Regions from separate parts of the Brevibacillus sp. NL20B1 genome, predicted to be linked through region 1. Evidence: riboswitches for the same ligand, from Rfam matches in the RefSeq annotation. Region 1 holds a riboswitch; each other region holds the start of a gene.
What was found. Region 1 has a riboswitch for cobalamin ahead of KDN35_RS06665 (iron chelate uptake ABC transporter family permease subunit). Riboswitches for the same ligand answer to the same signal wherever they lie in the genome.

Region 1 (4,697 bases):
GGGCTGGGACAGTTTTTCGTGGTGTACAAGCACGCCTTGAAAAATGCGCTGATTCCCGTCCTGACCATCGTCGGGCTGCAGACAGGGCTGTTGATCGGCGGAGCCGTCCTGACCGAGACGATTTTTGGCTGGCCCGGCGTTGGCCGATACATTTTTACGGCGATTGGAAACCGCGATTATCCCGTCATTCAATCAAGCATTCTCGTCATCGCTACGATTTTTGTCCTGATCAACCTGTTGGTCGACCTCCTCTACGCCTATGTCGATCCGCGCATTAAATACCGCTAAGGAGGACGTCTTATGGCAGAAACCCATGTGGAAACGGTACGCGTGCAGCAAACCGACGAGCCGGTCTCGTCCCCTTGGCGCGACGCCTGGCGGACGCTCCGCAAAAACAAGCTGGCCATCGTCGGCTTCATCATCATTTTCGTGTTTGTCCTGCTGGCCCTGTTGGCTCCATACATTACCCCCTACGAATACGACAAGGGAGAGTTGATCAACAAGAACAAGCCGCCGTCGGCCGAGCACTGGTTTGGAACTGACTACAACGGGCGCGACGTGTTCACCCGGGTGATTTACGGGGCGCAAATCTCCCTGCGCGTCGGGCTGTTCTCCGTCATCGGATCGGTAATCGTCGGCACGTTTCTCGGCCTGCTTGCCGGCTATTACGGCCGCTGGGTGGACATGATCATCTCCCGGCTGTTTGACATCATGCTGGCCTTCCCCAGTATTCTGCTCGCCATCGCGATTGTGGCGATGCTCGGACCATCGCTGGAGAACGCCCTGCTGGCGATCGCCATCGTCAACATTCCTACCTACGGACGGCTGGTCCGTTCGCGCGTGTTAAGCCTGAAAGAGGAAGAGTTTGTCATGGCAGCGAAGGCGATCGGATCGAAAAACTCTCGGATTATCCTGCATCACATCCTGCCGAACAGCCTGGCGCCGATCATCGTCACCGGCACGCTGGGCATTGCGACGGCAATTCTTGAAGCGGCTGCCCTGGGGTTCCTCGGACTGGGGGCGCAGCCGCCGCAGCCGGAGTGGGGGCTGATGCTGTCCGACTCACGCCAGTACATTCAAAAAGCGCCGTGGACCGTCATCTTCCCCGGCTTGTCCATCATGCTGACGGTGCTCGGCTTCAACCTGATCGGCGACGGTCTGCGCGACGCGCTTGACCCGCGGATGAAACATTGAAAACGCCATTCCGTCCGGCTGTCGAGGCTGCTCGGCAGCCTTCCCGTATATAGACAAAGTCCGTGGAGCATGGGTGATAGGGCCCGCTCGCTTCTTTTTTTTCCGAGGACATGGTATCCTCGCTAGTAGATACCAAGAGAAAGCAGGGTGAGCAAGTTGTACCAGGAGCGCATGCAGCAGTTGCACACGTATATGGAAAAGGAAGAGTTGGACGCGGTGTTGATCACCTCGCCCAAACACGTTTACTATCTGACTGGCTTTTTTACGGAACCCCACGAACGCTTCATGGGCCTCATCATCCCGGCGCAGGGCGAACCGTCGTTGATCGTCCCGGCGCTGGATCGTGAAGCGGCGGCAGCGGCGGCTTCCGGGGTCAAGCAAATCCTGACGCATACCGATACGGATAATCCGTATGACGTGTTGAAGCAGGCGCTGCCCGCCGGAGTGACGCGGTTGGGCATCGAGAAGAGCCACATGACTGTGGAGCGCTTTGAAGCGATGAGCGCGGTCGTGTCGGCCAAGCGGTACGCCGACGTGGAGGAACCGCTCCGCGAAATGCGGTTGATCAAGTCGGCGGAGGAAGTGGCCCGCATCAGGCACGCCGTGCGGCTGGTGGAACAGGCACTGAGCGAGAGTCTGAAAAAAGTGAAACCGGGTGTCACCGAGATGGAGATCGTCGCCGAACTGGAATACCAGATGAAGCGGTTGGGGGCTGACGGGCCTTCGTTTGACACGATGGTGCTGGCCGGCGAAAAATCGGCGCTGCCGCACGGAACCCCGGGCAGCCGGCAGGTGCGCGAGGGAGACCTGCTGTTGTTTGACCTGGGCGTGGCGGCTGACGGCTACGTGTCCGACATCACCCGCACCTTTGCGATCGGCGAGATCAGTGCACAGCTTCGGGAAATCTACGAGACGGTGCTTGCGGCCAACGAAGCGGCCATCGCTGAGGTGCGTCCGGGTGTCACGCTGGCTCACCTCGACCAAACGGCTCGCCGCGTAATCGAGGAAAAAGGGTATGGTCCGTATTTCATGCACCGTCTGGGGCACGGATTGGGCATGGACGTCCACGAATATCCGTCGGTTCACGGACAAAACCAGGACGTGCTTCGTCCCGGCATGGTCTTCACGATCGAACCGGGGATCTACCTCCCGGGCGTGGGGGGCGTGCGAATCGAGGACGACGTGCTGGTGACCGACAGCGGCTGCGATGTATTGACGCAGTTCCCGAAACAGCTGACCGTCATCAGGTAAGGCTCAGACGAAAAACGAATATGGTGTTTCACGGTGCCGTCCGGGTGCAGGTCCGCCCGGGGGGCTTAAAAGGGAAGTTCGGTGAAAGTCCGACGCGGTCCCGCCACTGTAACGGGAGCGCCCTGCGACAGCCACTGTCTCGCCGGTCTGGCGAGATGGGAAGGTGCAGGGAGCGATGAACCCAAGCCAGGAGACCTGCCGTGAAGCGATCACGCTTTTACCCACGAGGATGGGGATGTGTGGAAAGCAGGGGACAGAAAGAAACGGCGCTCCGCGTCTGTTCTTTTGTCGTGTCCGCATGCAGACAGGCATCTTCCGTCCAATACGGGAGATGCTTTTTTGTTTGTGCGTAAACATGTGAGCCAGGTTTACAACAGGCAGGCGAGTATGTATTGGTGCTTTCGTCGGGGATGGCCTCTCCGTAGTCGGGGCGGCCATCCAGGCACTTGTCCGCAATTCCCTCGCTGATCCCGACATCCTGGGCGTCTCTTCGGGGGCGTCGGTCGGGGCGACATCGGTCATGCTGTTTGGCGCACTCCCGCTCCCCTGGACCCGTTTTTCGCCATAAACGTTGTAACATTTCGTCGGCCGGCCGCATCTAAACAGGTGAATGCACACGAAGGGAGGCGCGCCGCGTGGAAAAACTGCAGCCGACGGTGGAAGCGGTGCTGGAACAGATCATGCGGGAATACGGGACGCGCGTGCTTCGCCTGGTCACCTTGATGGTGAAAGACCGCAGTCTGGCGGAAGACATCACGCAGGACGTCTTTTTGAAAGCGTACCGTCACCTGCCCCGTTTTCGCGGCGAGAGCAGCATCCGCACCTGGCTCTACCGGATCGCCGTGAACGAGTGCAAAGGGTGCCTGCGCTCCTGGGCGTTTCGCAACCTGCTGCCTCGTTCCTGGATCAGCAGGGAGAGCGACGTGTCCGCGGAGCGGCAGGTCATGGAGCGGGCGCAACGGGACGAGCTGGTTCGCCTGGTGCTGGAGCTGCCGCCGCTGTACCGCCAGGTGATCGCGCTGCACTACTACGCCGATCTGTCCATCGCGGAAACGGCCGAAGTGCTTGGCGTGACGGAGGGAACGGTCCGGACACGGCTGCACCGCGCCCGGCAGCAGTTGAGACAGCGGATGGAGTCAAGGGAGGAATGGGAATGGAACGGGACAAATGGCTGCGAGAGCTGAAGGAGCGGGCCGACGAAACGGTGTGCAAGGACGTGACGTTTACCCCCGGAATGGAAGAAGCCGTGCGAAAGCGCATCAGACAGCGGTCGCAGCGGCAGAGGCGCGGACCGCTTCTGGCGTCGGCGTCCGCTGCGGTGACGCTGCTGGCCCTGTGGATGTGGTGGCCCGATGCGCTGCAGCCCAAGCAACCGGCCGCCCCTGGCCCCGCGCCGAAGACAACCGCACCGCCGCTGTTCGGCCTCGTCTCCTCTCCTCCCGTGCTGTGGAAAACGTCGCCGCAGATGGAGACGGTCCATGACGGCAAACCGTTCCGCTATGTCGGCGAGAAGCCGGTGCGCATCATCACGGATGAGCTGTACGAAGGACAGATGCAAAACGTGTTCTGGCTGCTGAATGGTCCGTTTGCCCCGGAAGTGAATCTGGTCGGGTGGAGCACCGAGGGGGAGCGCGTGGATCTGGGCAGCTACCGGGTGGCGGGACCGCAGTATGACGCGGACGGCCATTTTCCTTCCGGCATCGTTTTGCCGCATGCGGGTATCTGGAAGCTGCAGGTCGTCTCCGGCGGCAAGCATTTCGGACAGGTGTTCGTCGAGGTGAAGGAGGGCGTGTCGCCGGCCAACCGGGAACTGGTCACGCCGCTGATTACCCGCTACCTGCAGAGCATCCGGGGTGATCTTGACTGGCTCGGCGGTGAGCGGGACGTCAAACTGGATGTAATCGGCGTGGAAGCCCCCAATGCGGAGAACCGGCGCGTGTACGCATGGGTGCAGATTACCGGCAGGGGCGGGGACCAACAGCAGCTCGCGCTCAGCGCCCCGATGGTCTTTGACATCGCGTACAGGGTCTCTCGCGGCGGCAGCGCCGGGTACCAGGTCACAAGCCACCGCATGCCGGAGGACGGCAGCCGTTACCAGAGCAGCCTCGAGTCGATGTTTCCGCCGCAGATCGTGCAGAAACTGAAAAGGTACGGCTCTGCACACTGACAGGGCCGTACCCGGGTGCTGCTCCCCTAATTCCCCCGTCGCCCTCTCCTCCAGAAGGGGTGCGCCCCGTCATGCCCCTTCCATC
Region 2 (4,697 bases), on a different contig from region 1:
TGTGCTGACCCACGTCGACAGGCAGTCCAACAGCACCACCGGATACCTCTTCAGTTGCGGCAGGGTCACAGCCAGGGTGCCATCTGTTTCGGCCAGTCCCCAATTGCGGGGCCGCCGCGCCCGATGCCGCTCAATCCGTTGCTTCATTTCCTCGTCCCATGCCTGGCCGGTGGCCACGTACAAGACGGGGCCTCCCGCCTGTGCAGCCAGTTTTTCGGCGAAGCGGCTCTTCCCCGAGCGGACGCCTCCGGTAACGACGATCAGGCTCAGCGCCGCTCCCTCCTTTCACGCCAGACGTCCCGCAAGGCCGTCAACAGGCGGTCGTTTTCCGGCCGGGTGCGGACTGCGATGCGAAAATCACCGGGCGTCAAGCCGGGGTACATGGCACAACTGCGAATCAAGATGCCCCGTCTGCCCAGCAGCTCCTGCAGTTCCGCCGCCGTTATCTGAGCCGGACAGCGCACGAGCAGAAAGTTGGCTTCGCCCGGCCAGACGCGCCAGCCCAGTTCCTGCGCGATGGCACCGGACAGATAGGAACGCTCTTTGGCAATCAGCCGTCTGGTTTTCGCTTCGTAGTCCGCTTCCTCCAGGCAAAGCTCCCCGGCCGCAAGCGCCAGACTGTTGACGCTCCAGCTGACCTGCTTTTCCCGCAGCCGCTCAATCAGCGCGGGCACGGCGACGGCGTAGCCGAGGCGCAGCCCGGGAATGGCGAACATCTTCGTCAGCGAGCGCATCACCAGCACGCGCGGAAACCGGGAAAGCTGGTCTGCCAGCGTAAACTGACGCTCCTCCGCGACAAAGTCGAGAAACGCCTCGTCGATCACCAGATGCGTGTCTGTCCTGTCGGTCCAGCCGGCCATCCGCAGCAGTTCTTCCGGTTCATACAAGAGGCCGGTCGGGTTGTTGGGAGAACCGACAAAGACAAGGTCTGCCTGTTCAAACAGCCGGTCCAGCTCCGCCTCGTCCGGCTTGAAGCCGCGATCTTCCCGCCCCGGGCAGGTCAGCACGCGGGCGCCGAACTGCCTGGAAAGTTGGGCATATTCGGAAAAACAAGGCGTGACGATGCCGACCGTCTGCGGCTTCAGTGCGAGGATCGCCAGGGCCATCGCCTCGGCCGCCCCGTTGGTCGGCAGAAGCCACGATGCCGGCAGGTTCAGCTTTGCCGCCAATGCGCTGCGAAACGACCGGTGCCCCGGATCGGGATAGTGAACCACCCGAGGCAGCACCTCCCGCAGTCCTTCCAGCACGCGGGCAGGCGGGCCCAGCGGGTTGATGTTGGCGCTGAAATCGACAAATTGCCCGACTTCCACACCGAAGCGCTCCGCCGCCGTAACCAGATCGCCGCCGTGACCGAACACCTCCAACACGGCGGTCATCAATACTCCACCCCCAGCACGGCGGGGATGCCTTCGTCATAGTAGTGCTTGACCGCTTTCATCTCCGTTACCAGATCGGCAATCGCGATGATTTCCGGCCGCGCGTCCCGTCCCGTAATCACCAGATGCACGTGGCTCGGCCTGTTTTTGATCGTGTCCACTACATCGTCCAGCGGCAGCACGTCCGCTACGGGAAAACGATCAATCGCCAGCGCGTTGTTCAATTCGTCGAGAATCACCATGTCGTATTCGCCGCCCAATACCTGCTCCTTGGCGTATCGCCACGCTTCCCGCAGAGCGGCGCGGTGCTCCTCGGGCGTTTTCGTCCAGGTAAAGCCGATGCCTTTTTGCACCATCTCGATGCCCAACCGGTCAAAGACGATTTTTTCCCCGTAGGTGCGTTCCGGCGACTTGATAAACTGTACCACCAACACACGCTTGCCGCGGCCGGTCGCCCGTACGGCCAGCCCCAGCGCCGCCGTTGTCTTCCCTTTTCCGTCCCCGGTGTACACCAGGACCAGTCCTCGCTTGTTGTCGGATTTGTTCATCGACCATTTCCTCCCCCTCTGGCCGGCCAACCAGGGACGCGATGCCAAACGGTCCGCCCCTTGTGCCAGCTCATCTACCGTTCACGGTGTCTTTTCAGATACAATTAAAAAACGCTTTGCTTTCCTCGAAAACCAAAGGAAGCAAAGCGTCGACACGACGTCCACGACAATCCTCACCTTTTCCTTTGACCCGAAGGAAATCAGTGCTCACGCAAAACAGGCAGGTCTCCTGGCTTGAGGATCGCCGCTTTCCTTCTCCTTCCCACTCCCGCTGGAGCAGTGGATGGCTGTCGCCGCGAAGGAAAACTCCCCTCTTACAGTGGCGGGACCGCGTTGGATTTTCACCAAACTTCCCTTTTAACTTCACCCGCCCGGAAGCGTCCGCGCAGGTGAAGACCTGTTTGCCGTATGCAGTTGTCGGTGCCGCACATGACCGGCACTTGTCTCCATCATAACAAAAGTGGCCGTGGATAGGAAGGAAAAAGCGAGCGGGCAATGGGCTGACTTTTAATCGACGGGCGCCATCGAGCCATCTGGATTCAAAATTTCTTCTGCTCTGGTTCCATTCACATTGGAGTAAACATGCAGATTGCGATTGGGGCCTTGAAGGTAAGCGATGGTGTACAGGTAGACTCGTTCATCTTTCCAGCCGATGAAGAAGGCGGCTCCTACTTTTCCGCTGCGAATCCCCTCTTGATCAATGACATGGTCGGGCACAGAGGACTGGTAATCCTCCTCGGTGAAAAAGCGGTACAGCCAGAATTCATCACAGCCGTTTTCGAGATCCCCCTAGTCATCCACGAGAACGTACCTGTCACCGAACAGTGCGGCGACTTCTTGTTTGGTTGAGCCGATTGTTACGTTGTCTTTTATCCTGGCAACGGTTTGCAGCACTTCTTCTTCACGGACCGTCTGTCTTTCGGGTGGGAGTACGAAGATTCTGTCAAATAAATCAAAGGGATAACAGGCGACCAGGATCGCGGCCATGACTGCGGGAATCAGATATAGGTACGTTTTTCCTTGCAAAATGGTTTGTCCCCCTTCGTTCTTTGAACAGCAGCGAAAACACGTCACGCTTGCATTTACCTTCTACCAATATTTACTATAATATTATATTGCTGGAATTTATTGAACCCGCCCGAACCAATCAGGCCTGATCTGATAATGCTCCACGCACAAAAAAGCAGCCCTGCATGCAGCCGGAGATCATTCCGGTGCACGAGGGCTGTGTTCGCCTTTTAGTTTATCTTCTTCCCCGCTCCGCTGTTTTGGGCCGTACCTGTGCAGCGGGTATGCTTATCCGCTCTTTGCCCATCAGCAGGATCCCTACGACCGCCAGACAGGCCGGAATCAGCGCCCACATGAACGTCTGCGCAATCGACGAGGAGAGGACTGCGGTAATCTGCTCCAGGACAGGTGCCGGAATGGACGCCCGGGTTTCCGGAGTCAGCACCGCCCGCGGGTCAACCAGCCCCCCTGCCGGAATGCCGCTTCCACCGGCAAATACCTCTTCCAAGCCGCTCTGGAACAGGTTGCGCTGTACGATTCCAAACACGCTCACGCCCAGCGTCATGCCCAGCGAGCGGAAAAACGAGTTGGTCGAGCTGGCCGAACCGCGTTGACGCATGTCAAAGTTGTGGATCGCAGCCATGCCCAGGACGGAGAAGGAAAAACCGACGCCAAACCCGGTAAGGACCATGTAGACGGTCACCAGACTGCGCGAGACCTCCGGTGTCAGCGTCCCCAACAAAAACAAGCCGGACAGGAAAAAGGCGGCGGACAGCAGCATGATGTTGCGGTAGCTGGTCTTCGTCGTCAGCATCCCGCCCGTTTGGCTGCCGAGTACCGATCCGAGCATCATCGGAGTGAGCAGCAGCCCCGAGTTGGACGCCGAGCCGCCAAACACTCCCTGGATAAAGATCGGAATGTAGACGGTCGTGATGATGAAGGACGCGCCGTACAGAAGAGACACCATATTGCTTGCGGCAAACAGCCGCTGTCTGAACATGGAAAACGAAATGATCGGCTCGGCCGCCCGTCTCTCCACGTACAAAAACACGGCAAACAGCACGGCAAACGCGGCAAACAGACCGAGAATCACCGCAGAGTCCCAGGCGTATTGATTGCCGCCCAGCTCCAGTGCAAACATCAGGCTGACCACCGCTCCCACCAGCGTGATCGCACCCCACCAGTCAATGCTCTGCTTGCTGTGTTCCAGCGACTCCTTGTAGTACGCGGAGATAAACCAGAGCGACAGAAGACCGATCGGCACGTTGATGTAAAAGACCCAGTGCCAGCCAAAGTAATCGGTGATGTAGGCGCCGAGCAGGGGACCGACAACACTGGACGTGCCGAACACCGCTCCGAACAGGCCAGTCATTTTCCCTCGCTTCTCCGGTGGGAACACGTCAAAAATGATCGTAAAGGCAATCGGCATCAGCGCTCCGCCGCCAATCCCCTGGATGGCCCGGTAGATGCTGAGCTGAACAATGCTGCCTGCCGTCCCGCAGAGGATCGATCCGAGCAAAAACACGATCAACCCAAACACGTAAAACCGTTTGCGGCCGTACATGTCGGACAGTTTGCCGAAGATGGGCATCCCCGCCATCGTCGCCACCATGTACGCCGACGTGACCCAGACAAACTTGTCCAGACCGCCCAACTGGCCGACGATCGTACCCATCGCGGTGGCGACGATCGTGTTGTCCATGGACGCCATCAACAGACCGAGCAGGAGCCCGGCAACCACAAATTTCACATTCGACTTCTTGGC
Region 3 (4,697 bases), on a different contig from region 1:
AGCAATGCCTCGTTCGTGCTCATCAGGTTCAACTCCTTACGGTAATCTGGTGCATTCTTCTTGGACACTCCCAGTATAGCATAACGAACGAAGCGTTATGCGAAACGAATTGGTGAACAAGCGCCGCAAACAACGGCCGTTCACACCAGGCGGCCGCTGTTTTTCGTCTCGGCTGACAGCAGCGCTGCCGCCTCCTTGTCCGCGATGACGGTCACATCTGAATGAAGCTGCAGCAGCGACGCGGGCACGTCAGGCGTCTTCTCTCCTTCCAGCATGCGGCGCACCGCATCCGCCTTGGCCTCGCCGCTCGCAAGCAGCATGATCCGCTTCGCCGCCAGAATCGTTTTGATCCCCATCGATACAGCTTTCGTCGGCACTTCGTCGATCGATTCGAAAAAGCGCGCGTTCGCCTTGATTGTACTTTGTGCCAGTTCCACGATCCGCGTGGTCGTCTCCGCGTCGGACCCCGGCTCATTGAAACCAATGTGGCCGTTTCCGCCGATACCCAGCACCTGCAGGTCGATGCCTCCCGCCGCCGCGATTGCCGCTTCATATCGCCGGCACTCCGCCTGCAGGTCGGGTGCGTCTCCGCGCGGGATGTTGGTCTGCTCCAGCGGGATGTCCACATGGCGAAAAAAGTGTTCCTGCATGAACGTGTGGTAGCTTTGCGGATGATGCGGCGGCAGTCCGACGTATTCATCCAGGTTAAACGTCGTCACGCGGGAGAAGTCAACTCCCTCCTCGCGGTGCAGCCGCGCCAGTTCCCGGTACATGCCGATCGGTGTGCTGCCCGTAGCCAGTCCCAGTACGGCAGTGGGTTTGGCTGTCACCACCTGCGCCACGATGTGCGCCGCAGCTTTGCCCAACGACTCGTAATTCTCCGCAATCAGCAGTTTCATGCGCTCTCCCTCCGTCAGCCGCTTCAGTATTTTTTGTCCAGCACCGCTTTTGCCGTCTTTTCCTTGTAGGTCAGCGCTTTCTCCTGGATGCGCATGGCCAGTGCCGTACACAGGATGTCGATGACGTGCAGTTGGGCGATTTTGGCCGCGAGCGAACCGCCCTGCAGCGGCCCTTCCTTTGCTGCCGTCAAAAGCGTGACATCAGCCACGTTCGTGATCGGCGAGCGGCGGTAGTGGGTGATGCACAGCACTGTTGCCCCTGCTTCCTTCGCCACTTTCAGCGAATCGATCGTATCCTTGGTGCTGCCCGACACGGAGATGCCCACGGCGACGTCGCCGGGCCCCAGCGTGGCGGCAGCCATCGCCTGCAGGTGTGCCTCGTAAAAGGCGTCCACTTTCAGCCCCAGGCGCAAGCACGTGTATTTGGCATCCTGGGCCGTCACCCCGGATGTTCCCACGCCGTAAAAGTGGATCGTGTTGGCGGCTTGCAGCAGGTCGACACACCGCTCCAGCTCGACCGGGTCGATGAGCGAGCTGGTGTCACCAACCGCCTGCATGTTGGTGGCCGTCACCTTTTGCGCGATGGTCGTCAGCGAATCCTCCTCCGTTACCTCACCGTGCAGGTTTTTCACCGGATGGACCAGCTCCTGGGCCAGCGCCAGCTTGAACTCCTGGTAGCTGCGAAAACCGATCTTGCGGCAGAAGCGCAGCACGGTGGTTTCGCCCACGCCCGCTTTTTCCGCCAGGTCGATGACGGAAGAGTAAATTACGCTCTCCGTCTGGCTCAGTACGATCTCCGCCACTTTTTGCTCAGATTTGGTAAACGACGGCCGCAAACTCTGAATGCCCAGCAGGGTGGCATTGGTTTTGGCCGCGCCGCCGGACGCGCCGGCCGTCTGCTCTTTCTGATTTACCGTCATCGGCGTCCTCCTCCGTTTATCACCAAAAGAAAACAGCTTTATTCCTACCGCCATTATATGCAAAAGCGGAGCATTCCGCCATATTGATTGATATATGTGGAGAAGTTCTCCATTCTATATCAGACCGTTCTGATTCGCGGCGCACTCCGCTTCCGCGAGCATCCGCCGCTCTTGGCGCCGCTTGTCTTAGCGAACAACAACAAAAAAAGCCTCCACCCGGAACCTTTTGATCCGAGTGAAAGCTTTTCGACGTGTGTGCAAAGCACCGGCCGCCTACACGATTACGCGGTACCCGATCAGGATGACAAGCACCATCAGCGCGAGCGCGCCAACGAAAAATCCGATGCTGGCTTCCTGGCGGCGTGCCCGTCCCAGCGCCATTTCCATCAGCCCGAAGACGACAATCCCCAGCAGTCCCTTCACATAGTACAGGACGTCTCCCGTGTGGAACTTAAACAACATCCAACCGCCTGTCACGACCACAATCACCATCATCACGCGCAGAAACATGTGAACGATGTTGCCCACTTTTTCCTTGCCGAGACGGAAAAGGATGTACCCGACGATCAGCAGGATGAATGCCACTTCCCAACCGCCTACGTGGGCTTTAAGATACGCATAGCTCACCGTTTGCTCACTCCTTGCCCAGTGCAATCTCCATACTCGTCTCATTATAACAGATTGGCAAGGGAAAAGCAGGGCGCGCAATGCTTGGCGGTTTTGTGACAGCTAGTCACTGGACCGGACCCGCTTTTTTGGAAGCGGCCAGCCAAGATCAGTCTTCCCTCCCACAACATATTGTGTTATAGTACCTTCATACAACCATATATAGTACGCTTTGTGGTGCGCTTGACCAGGATTCCGGCAAGCGCTTAAAAGGGAAGACCGGTGCAAGTCCGGCGCGGTCCCGCCACTGTAAATGGGGAGCGACTCTGTCAGATGCCACTGTCGATCGCATCGACGGGAAGGTTCAGAGAAGCGATGATCCATGAGCCAGGAGACCTGCCACAAAGACAACACCGTTGGAACCACGAGGATGGGGAGGTGTGGAATCGGTCACCGGCGGCGTGCCGCTCTTTCTGGCGCACGTTCCGCTTTGACACAGGCATGTTTGTTTCCACATGGGCAACATCAGCATCCTCTACCCGACGGGAGAGGATGCTTTTTTCATGAACCGCAAAGGAGAGGGATAGATTGCAAACGGTTGTCTCTGGCATTGACCAACGTATTACATCGCTGATTGGCGACATTCTGGCCGATTTTCCCCGGCTGCGCGCAGATGCCGTCATCCAGTCGGCGGCCATCAGAGCCAAACACAAAACGCTCACGGAACAGGAAGCGGCAAAAATCGTTGCCATGTCGGCCGCCGAACTGATCTCCAAAGAGGAGCCGGAATGGACCTACGTCGCCGCCAGGGCGTACCTCGCTGCCCTGTATCACGAAGCGGCCCGCAGCCGGGCGTATTCCTTTAGTCCTGCGCGTCCCTACGGTTCGTTTTTGAACCTGTTGAAACAGCTGGTGGAAAAGGGCATTTACAAACAGGAACTGCTGACCGCCTACCGTCCGGAAGAGATTGCGGAGCTGGAACGGGAGATTGATCCGGAAAAGGACAAGCTGTTTACCTATTTGGGGATCGTGACTCTCGCCGAGCGGTATTTGGCGAGGGATTACACCGGCAGCCTGTATGAACTGCCCCAGGAGCGGTTTATGGTCATCGCCATGCACCTCATGCTGCAGGAACCCCGCGAAAAAAGACTCGCGCTGGTAAAGGAAGCCTACTGGGCGCTCAGCCATCAGTACATGACCGTGGCAACGCCCACCATGGCGAATGCCGGCAAAGCACGGGGCGGACAGCTCTCCAGCTGCTTTGTCGACACGGTCGACGACTCTCTGCAGGGCATCTACGATTCCAACACCGACGTCGCCCGGCTGTCCAAGATGGGCGGCGGCATCGGCGTGTACATGGGAAAAGTGCGGGCGCGCGGCTCTTCCATCCGCGGCTATGAAAACAAATCCAGCGGGGTCATCCCGTGGATTCGCCAGCTGAACAATACGGCGGTCAGCGTCGACCAGCTCGGAACGCGCAACGGCAGCGTTGCCGTGTATCTCGACGTGTGGCACAAGGACATCCTGGCGTTTCTCGATTTGAAAATGAACAACGGGGACGAACGCCTGCGGGCGCATGACATCTTTACGGGTGTGTGCATCCCTGATCTGTTCATGGAAGCGGTGGAAAACCGGGCCGAGTTTCACTTGTTTGATCCGCATGAAGTGCGCACCGTCATGGGCTTTTCGCTGGAGGATTGCTACGATGAGGAGCCCGGGCGAGGCACGTTCCGCGAACGGTACGAGGCGTGCGTGCGGCATCCCCGCTTGAGCCGCGTGACGGTACCCGCCATCGAGATCATGAAGCGGATCATGATCTCCCAGCTGGAGACGGGCACGCCGTTCATGTTCTACCGGGATACCGTCAACCGCGCCAACCCCAACAAACATGCGGGCATGATTTACTCCAGCAATTTGTGCACGGAAATCCTGCAGAACATGTCGCCCACCACGGTGACAGAAGAAGTGCTGCAGGACGGAGAGATCGTGATTCGGAAAACGCCGGGCGATTTCGTCGTCTGCAATCTCTCCAGCATCAACCTGGGGCGCGCCGTGCCTGCCAACGTGCTGGAGCGGCTGATCCCCATCCAGGTGCGGATGCTGGACAACGTGATCGATGTGAACCGGATCGACGTCCTGCAGGCCCAGCAAACCAACAAAAAGTACCGGGGCATCGGGCTGGGAGCGTTTGGCCTGCATCATCTGCTGGCGCTCCAGGAAATCAGATGGGAAAGCGAAGAAGCGGTCGCCTTCAACGACCGGTTGTTTGAAC
Region 4 (4,697 bases), on a different contig from region 1:
CCAAAGGGGTCAACGTGATCGAGGGGAACGTGACCTACAAGGCCGTCGCCGAAGCGCACAACCTGCCGTACGTCTCTATCGACGACGTGCTGCTGGTGAAAAACTGACCGGGCCGGGACGATCCCAGCCGACACAGCAAAACCGTGACCAACTGCCTGCCCTGCCAATCGGGGCAGGCAGTTTTTTTGTCGGGAGATCGGGTTTAAGAGAATACAGGCATAGGGAATGAGGATACTAGTTGCTAGAGGGGCCGGCTGCCTGCAGACGGGAGGAGTAGGAACCGAAACAGCCGTCTGCTGCCAATGGACCAGGGTCTATCCTCGTATCGCGGCAGAAGTTTTTCCGTAACCGAAGGGAAAGGGTACTTCTCTCGTAGTGCGCACCCTTTTGCAAATATGGTATGCTACTAGGCAGTAGAACGAGTGAGGAGTGCAGTGATGTATCAACTGGTCAAAAAATTCCTGTTTAAGATGAGCGCAGAAGAAGCGCATGAGAAGACCATACACCTGCTCCGGTCAGTGGAAAACTCCGCACCGGGCAAAAGCATCCTGAAGATGGTGTATCAGTTCCGCGACGAACGTCTGGAGACAACGCTCTGGGGCATTCGCTTTCCCAATCCAGTCGGCCTGGCCGCCGGATTTGACAAAAACGCCGAAGTCTATCACGCGTTGGCTTCGCTGGGCTTTGGATTCGTGGAAGTGGGCACAATCACGCCGCAGGGACAACCGGGCAATCCGCAGCCGCGGCTGTTCCGCCTGCCGGAGAAGCAGGCGGTCATTAACCGCATGGGGTTCAACAATTACGGCGCCTACACCGCCTCGCAAAACCTGTTGGACTACGCCTATGCCGACATCCCGATCGGCATCAACATCGGCAAGAACAAGCTGACGCCCAATGAAGAAGCGGCTTCCGACTACAGCAAGTGCCTGGACCTGCTCTATTCGTACGGCCATTATTTTGTGATCAACGTCAGCTCGCCCAACACGCCCAACCTGCGCGACTTGCAGGAGGCCAACAGCCTGCGGTCCATTCTCCGCGAAGTGAAGGCCAAGGCGGCCGAACTGGAGATGCGCGGCGCCAAGGCGAAGCCGATCCTGGTGAAGGTATCGCCCGACATGGCGGACGAGCAGATGAGTGACGTGGTCAGGGCCGCGGTGGCCGAAGGGGCGGCCGGCATCATCGCCACCAACACCACACTGTCCCGTGATGGGGTGGAAAACCACCCGTACGCAGAAGAAGCGGGCGGCTTGAGCGGAAAGCCGCTGGAGGAGCGGTCCACCGCCTGGGTGAGAGAAATTTACCAGGAAGTGGGGGACAAGGTGCCGATCATCGGAGTGGGCGGCATCTTCACCGGTGACGACGCCTACCGCAAGATTCGCGCCGGCGCCAGCCTGGTGCAGGTGTACACGGGAATGATCTACCGCGGGCCGGGTATTGCGCGGCAGATTAACAAACGGCTGGTGCAGCTGTTGAAGAAGGACGGGTTTGCCCGCATCAGCGACGCGGTAGGCGTGGACGCACGATAGATAGCGCACCTCGGAGACGATTCTCCCCTCTTTTGCTTTCGCGGGGGCTCGTTTATAATGGACGCAAACGTCCAAGATGGAAAGGAAAAAAACCGAATACAACGGAGCTAGGTGCCCTTATGCGGATAAGGGGTAACAGGGAATCGGGTGAAAATCCCGAGCGGTCCCGCCACTGTAACCAGGGAATTCTCTTTTGACAGGCCACTCGCCGCTCGCCGGACGGGGAAGGCAAAAGAGCGTGATGATCTGGAAGCCAGGAGACCTACCTAGCTGCCGCACCCAACAGCCTTCGAGGAAAGGAGAGGTGAGCCCAGGCAGTACGACTGTTTTGTTTGAGGAAGTAGTCGTCTATTCACATTGCGCAAAGCTCATCCGGCCGGATGAGTTTTTTTCTTGGACGTTGGATGTCGAACCAGATAGGGAGAGGATGCTCGATGAGCCGTTCGCGTTCGTTGATGAGCGGAATGCTTGTGACGGGATTTGTCCTGTACTTTCTGCTGAATGAGCCGGAGACCGGACACGCCATGCACATCATGGAAGGCTTTTTGCCGGTGGAGTGGGCGCTGTTCTGGTGGGCCGCGTTTCTGCCCTTTTTCCTGCTGGGCCTGCGCTCCATCAAGCGGCTGGTCCAGGATAACCCCGAGTTGAAGCTGCTGCTGGGGGTGGCGGGGGCGTTTGCCTTTGTTCTGTCCGCATTGAAAATTCCGTCTGTGACCGGGAGCAGTTCCCACCCGACCGGGACCGGCCTGGGAGCCATCCTGTTCGGTCCGCTGGTCATGTCGGTGCTGGGCACCTTGGTGCTGCTGTTCCAGGCCCTGCTGCTCGCCCACGGCGGCTTGACCACGCTGGGGGCCAACGCGTTTTCCATGGCAGTGGTCGGGCCGTTTGTGGCCTACGGGGTGTATCGGCTGGTGCTGCGGGCCAACGGCGGCCAGCGGGTGGCAGTGTTTCTGGCGGCTGCCCTGGCCGACCTGACCACGTACGTGGTGACGTCACTGCAGCTGGCGCTGGCGTTTCCGGCAGCATCCGGTGGTGTCGCCGCCTCGTTCGCCAAATTTGCCGGCATCTTCGCGCTGACGCAGGTGCCGCTGGCCATAAGCGAGGGACTGCTGACGGTGCTCGTCTGGAACTGGCTGCAGTCGTACAATGCAAAAGAACTGTCGCAACTGCCGCTGCTCAAACGGGAGGGGATGTAAGTGAAACGCTGGTCAAACCGGGTGCTGTTGCTGCTGGTGGCGTTGTTGGCCGTGCTGCCGCTGATATTGGTGAAAGATTCGGAGTTTGGCGGAGCGGACGGCGCGGCGGAAGAAGCGATCAAAGAAGTGGCCCCCGACTATGAGCCCTGGTTCCAGCCGCTTGTGGAGCCGCCGGGCGGCGAGACGGAAAGCCTGCTGTTTGCCGTGCAGGCCGCGCTGGGCGCCGGATTTATCGGATATGCAATCGGCCTGTACCGGGGTCGGTTGAACAACGGCAAAGAACAATGATCGACCAGTTGGATACGCTCGCCTACACCAACCGGCTGCGCCGCCTGTCCCCCGGCTGCAAGCTGCTGTTTGCCGTGGCGCTGATGTTGATCGTCCTGGTCAGCCATCCGCCCGTGCAGATTGCCGCCTTTGTCTGGATCAGCATCTGGATTGTCGCCTACGCCCGCATTCCCTGGCGCGTCTACCTGGTCGGGCTCGTTCTCGCATGTTCGTTTCTGGCCGCGGGAATGCCGGCCCTGTTGGTGGAAGCGGCGCCTTCGTCCGGGTGGAGCAGCGGCGCCAATGTCCTGGCCGCCTGGCAGTGGGGAGGCTGGGTGATCTATGTGACCACGGACGGCGTCGCCCGGGCAGTGACCCTCATGTGCCGTTCCCTCGCGGCACTGTCCTGCTTGTATTTCGTGCTCTTTACCGTGCCGTTTGCCGAACTGCTCCAGGTGCTGCGCCGCATCGGCCTGCCGGCGGTGCTGACCGATCTGGTGATGCTTATGTACCGTCTGGGGTTTGTGTTTCTGGAAACGGCAGCCTGGCTGCGGACCGCGCAAATCGCGAGGGGCGGCTATCAGGGGATTCGCGCGGCGCTCCGCGACACCGGCAGGTTGGTCAGCCGGCTGTTTGCACGTGCGATGCTCCGGTATCGGCAGCTGTACCTGGGCATGATGGCGCGAGGTTTCACGGAGGACTTTCGCGTCGTCAGCCTGTCAACACATGTCCGCTCCAAGCGGCACGAACGGGAGGCACTGGTCGGATGCGTGCTGCTGGCGGCATGGGAATGGTGGATCGGAGGATGAGACGTGACAACGCATGTGCTTGAGTTTGCCGATGTGCATTACACCTATCCGGGCGCCGCTCAGCCTGCGCTCAACGGCGTGACAATGGCCGTGCCGGCAGGCCGGCGATGTGCGCTGCTCGGCCGCAACGGCTGCGGCAAGTCGACGCTGTTTTTGCATGCAAACGGCATTTTTCGCCCGCACAAGGGACAGGTCCTGTGGAAAGGCGTGCCGATCAGTTCGCGGCGGGCAGATCTGCAGGCGCTCAAACGAAACGTAGGGCTTGTGTTTCAGGACCCGGAGCAGCAGTTGATCGCTGCCACTGTCGCCGAGGATGTGTCGTACGGGCTGTGCAATCTCCATCTGCCGGAAGCGGAGATCAGGGAAAAAGTGCGGCGGACACTGGAGGCATTCGGCCTGAGCGAGTGGGCTGACACTCCGGTGCATCATCTGAGTCTCGGCCAGAAGCGGCGGGTGGGCCTGGCCGGCGTGATGGTGATGGAACCGGAACTGCTGCTGCTGGATGAGCCGACGTCCTACCTGGACCCGTGGCAGACAGAGGCCTTTGTCCGCCAGTTGGAGCGCATCCACGCAGCAGGCACGACGATTGTAATGGCGACGCATGACCTGGATTTCGCATACGCCTGGGCGGACTGGGTGTTTGTGATGGATGCGGGGCGGCTTGTGCTGGCAGGGGAGCCGGAGCGTGTCTTTGCCCGTCGGGACATCCTGGAGGTTTTGCAGTTCAAACGGCCCGCCGTGCTGGAACTGTGGGAATCCCTTCCCGGCCATGTGAAAGAACGGCTCGGCCCCGGCCTGCCCAAGACGACGGGCGAGCTGGCGGAGCGGCTGCGTTTGTTGTAGCGTTGTTTGCCCCTTATCCGCGTCGCGTTTTGGAGTGGACGCATTCGACTACTTTG

Region 2: linked by a shared signal. The riboswitch ahead of cobO (cob(I)yrinic acid a,c-diamide adenosyltransferase) and the one ahead of KDN35_RS06665 (iron chelate uptake ABC transporter family permease subunit) in region 1 are both predicted to bind cobalamin.
Region 3: linked by a shared signal. The riboswitch ahead of KDN35_RS03655 (ribonucleoside-diphosphate reductase subunit alpha) and the one ahead of KDN35_RS06665 (iron chelate uptake ABC transporter family permease subunit) in region 1 are both predicted to bind cobalamin.
Region 4: linked by a shared signal. The riboswitch ahead of KDN35_RS12930 (energy-coupling factor ABC transporter permease) and the one ahead of KDN35_RS06665 (iron chelate uptake ABC transporter family permease subunit) in region 1 are both predicted to bind cobalamin.

The regions. Positions count from the first base shown of each region.
Region 1 covers NZ_JAGTPT010000007.1:50,855-55,551, reverse strand. The annotation lists gene KDN35_RS06680 (ABC transporter permease) at 1-288, shown strand, start outside; gene nikC (nickel transporter permease) at 301-1,194, shown strand; gene KDN35_RS06670 (M24 family metallopeptidase) at 1,351-2,445, shown strand; cobalamin riboswitch at 2,460-2,662, shown strand; partial or broken gene KDN35_RS06665 (iron chelate uptake ABC transporter family permease subunit) at 2,828-2,983, shown strand; gene KDN35_RS06660 (sigma-70 family RNA polymerase sigma factor) at 3,081-3,629, shown strand; gene KDN35_RS06655 (hypothetical protein) at 3,599-4,612, shown strand.
Region 2 covers NZ_JAGTPT010000005.1:147,152-151,848, forward strand. The annotation lists gene cobU (bifunctional adenosylcobinamide kinase/adenosylcobinamide-phosphate guanylyltransferase) at 1-270, opposite strand, end outside; gene cobD (threonine-phosphate decarboxylase CobD) at 267-1,376, opposite strand; gene cobO (cob(I)yrinic acid a,c-diamide adenosyltransferase) at 1,376-1,924, opposite strand; cobalamin riboswitch at 2,127-2,340, opposite strand; gene KDN35_RS05585 (hypothetical protein) at 2,432-2,641, opposite strand; gene KDN35_RS05590 (hypothetical protein) at 2,714-2,911, opposite strand; gene KDN35_RS05595 (MDR family MFS transporter) at 3,168-4,697, opposite strand, start outside.
Region 3 covers NZ_JAGTPT010000003.1:114,677-119,373, forward strand. The annotation lists gene hemQ (hydrogen peroxide-dependent heme synthase) at 1-23, opposite strand, end outside; gene nagB (glucosamine-6-phosphate deaminase) at 141-899, opposite strand; gene KDN35_RS03645 (MurR/RpiR family transcriptional regulator) at 923-1,819, opposite strand; gene KDN35_RS03650 (YisL family protein) at 2,093-2,446, opposite strand; cobalamin riboswitch at 2,644-2,843, shown strand; gene KDN35_RS03655 (ribonucleoside-diphosphate reductase subunit alpha) at 3,035-4,697, shown strand, end outside.
Region 4 covers NZ_JAGTPT010000017.1:68,393-73,089, reverse strand. The annotation lists gene ald (alanine dehydrogenase) at 1-107, shown strand, start outside; gene KDN35_RS12935 (quinone-dependent dihydroorotate dehydrogenase) at 438-1,526, shown strand; cobalamin riboswitch at 1,619-1,810, shown strand; gene KDN35_RS12930 (energy-coupling factor ABC transporter permease) at 1,961-2,722, shown strand; gene KDN35_RS12925 (energy-coupling factor ABC transporter substrate-binding protein) at 2,723-3,010, shown strand; gene cbiQ (cobalt ECF transporter T component CbiQ) at 3,007-3,798, shown strand; gene KDN35_RS12915 (energy-coupling factor ABC transporter ATP-binding protein) at 3,802-4,641, shown strand.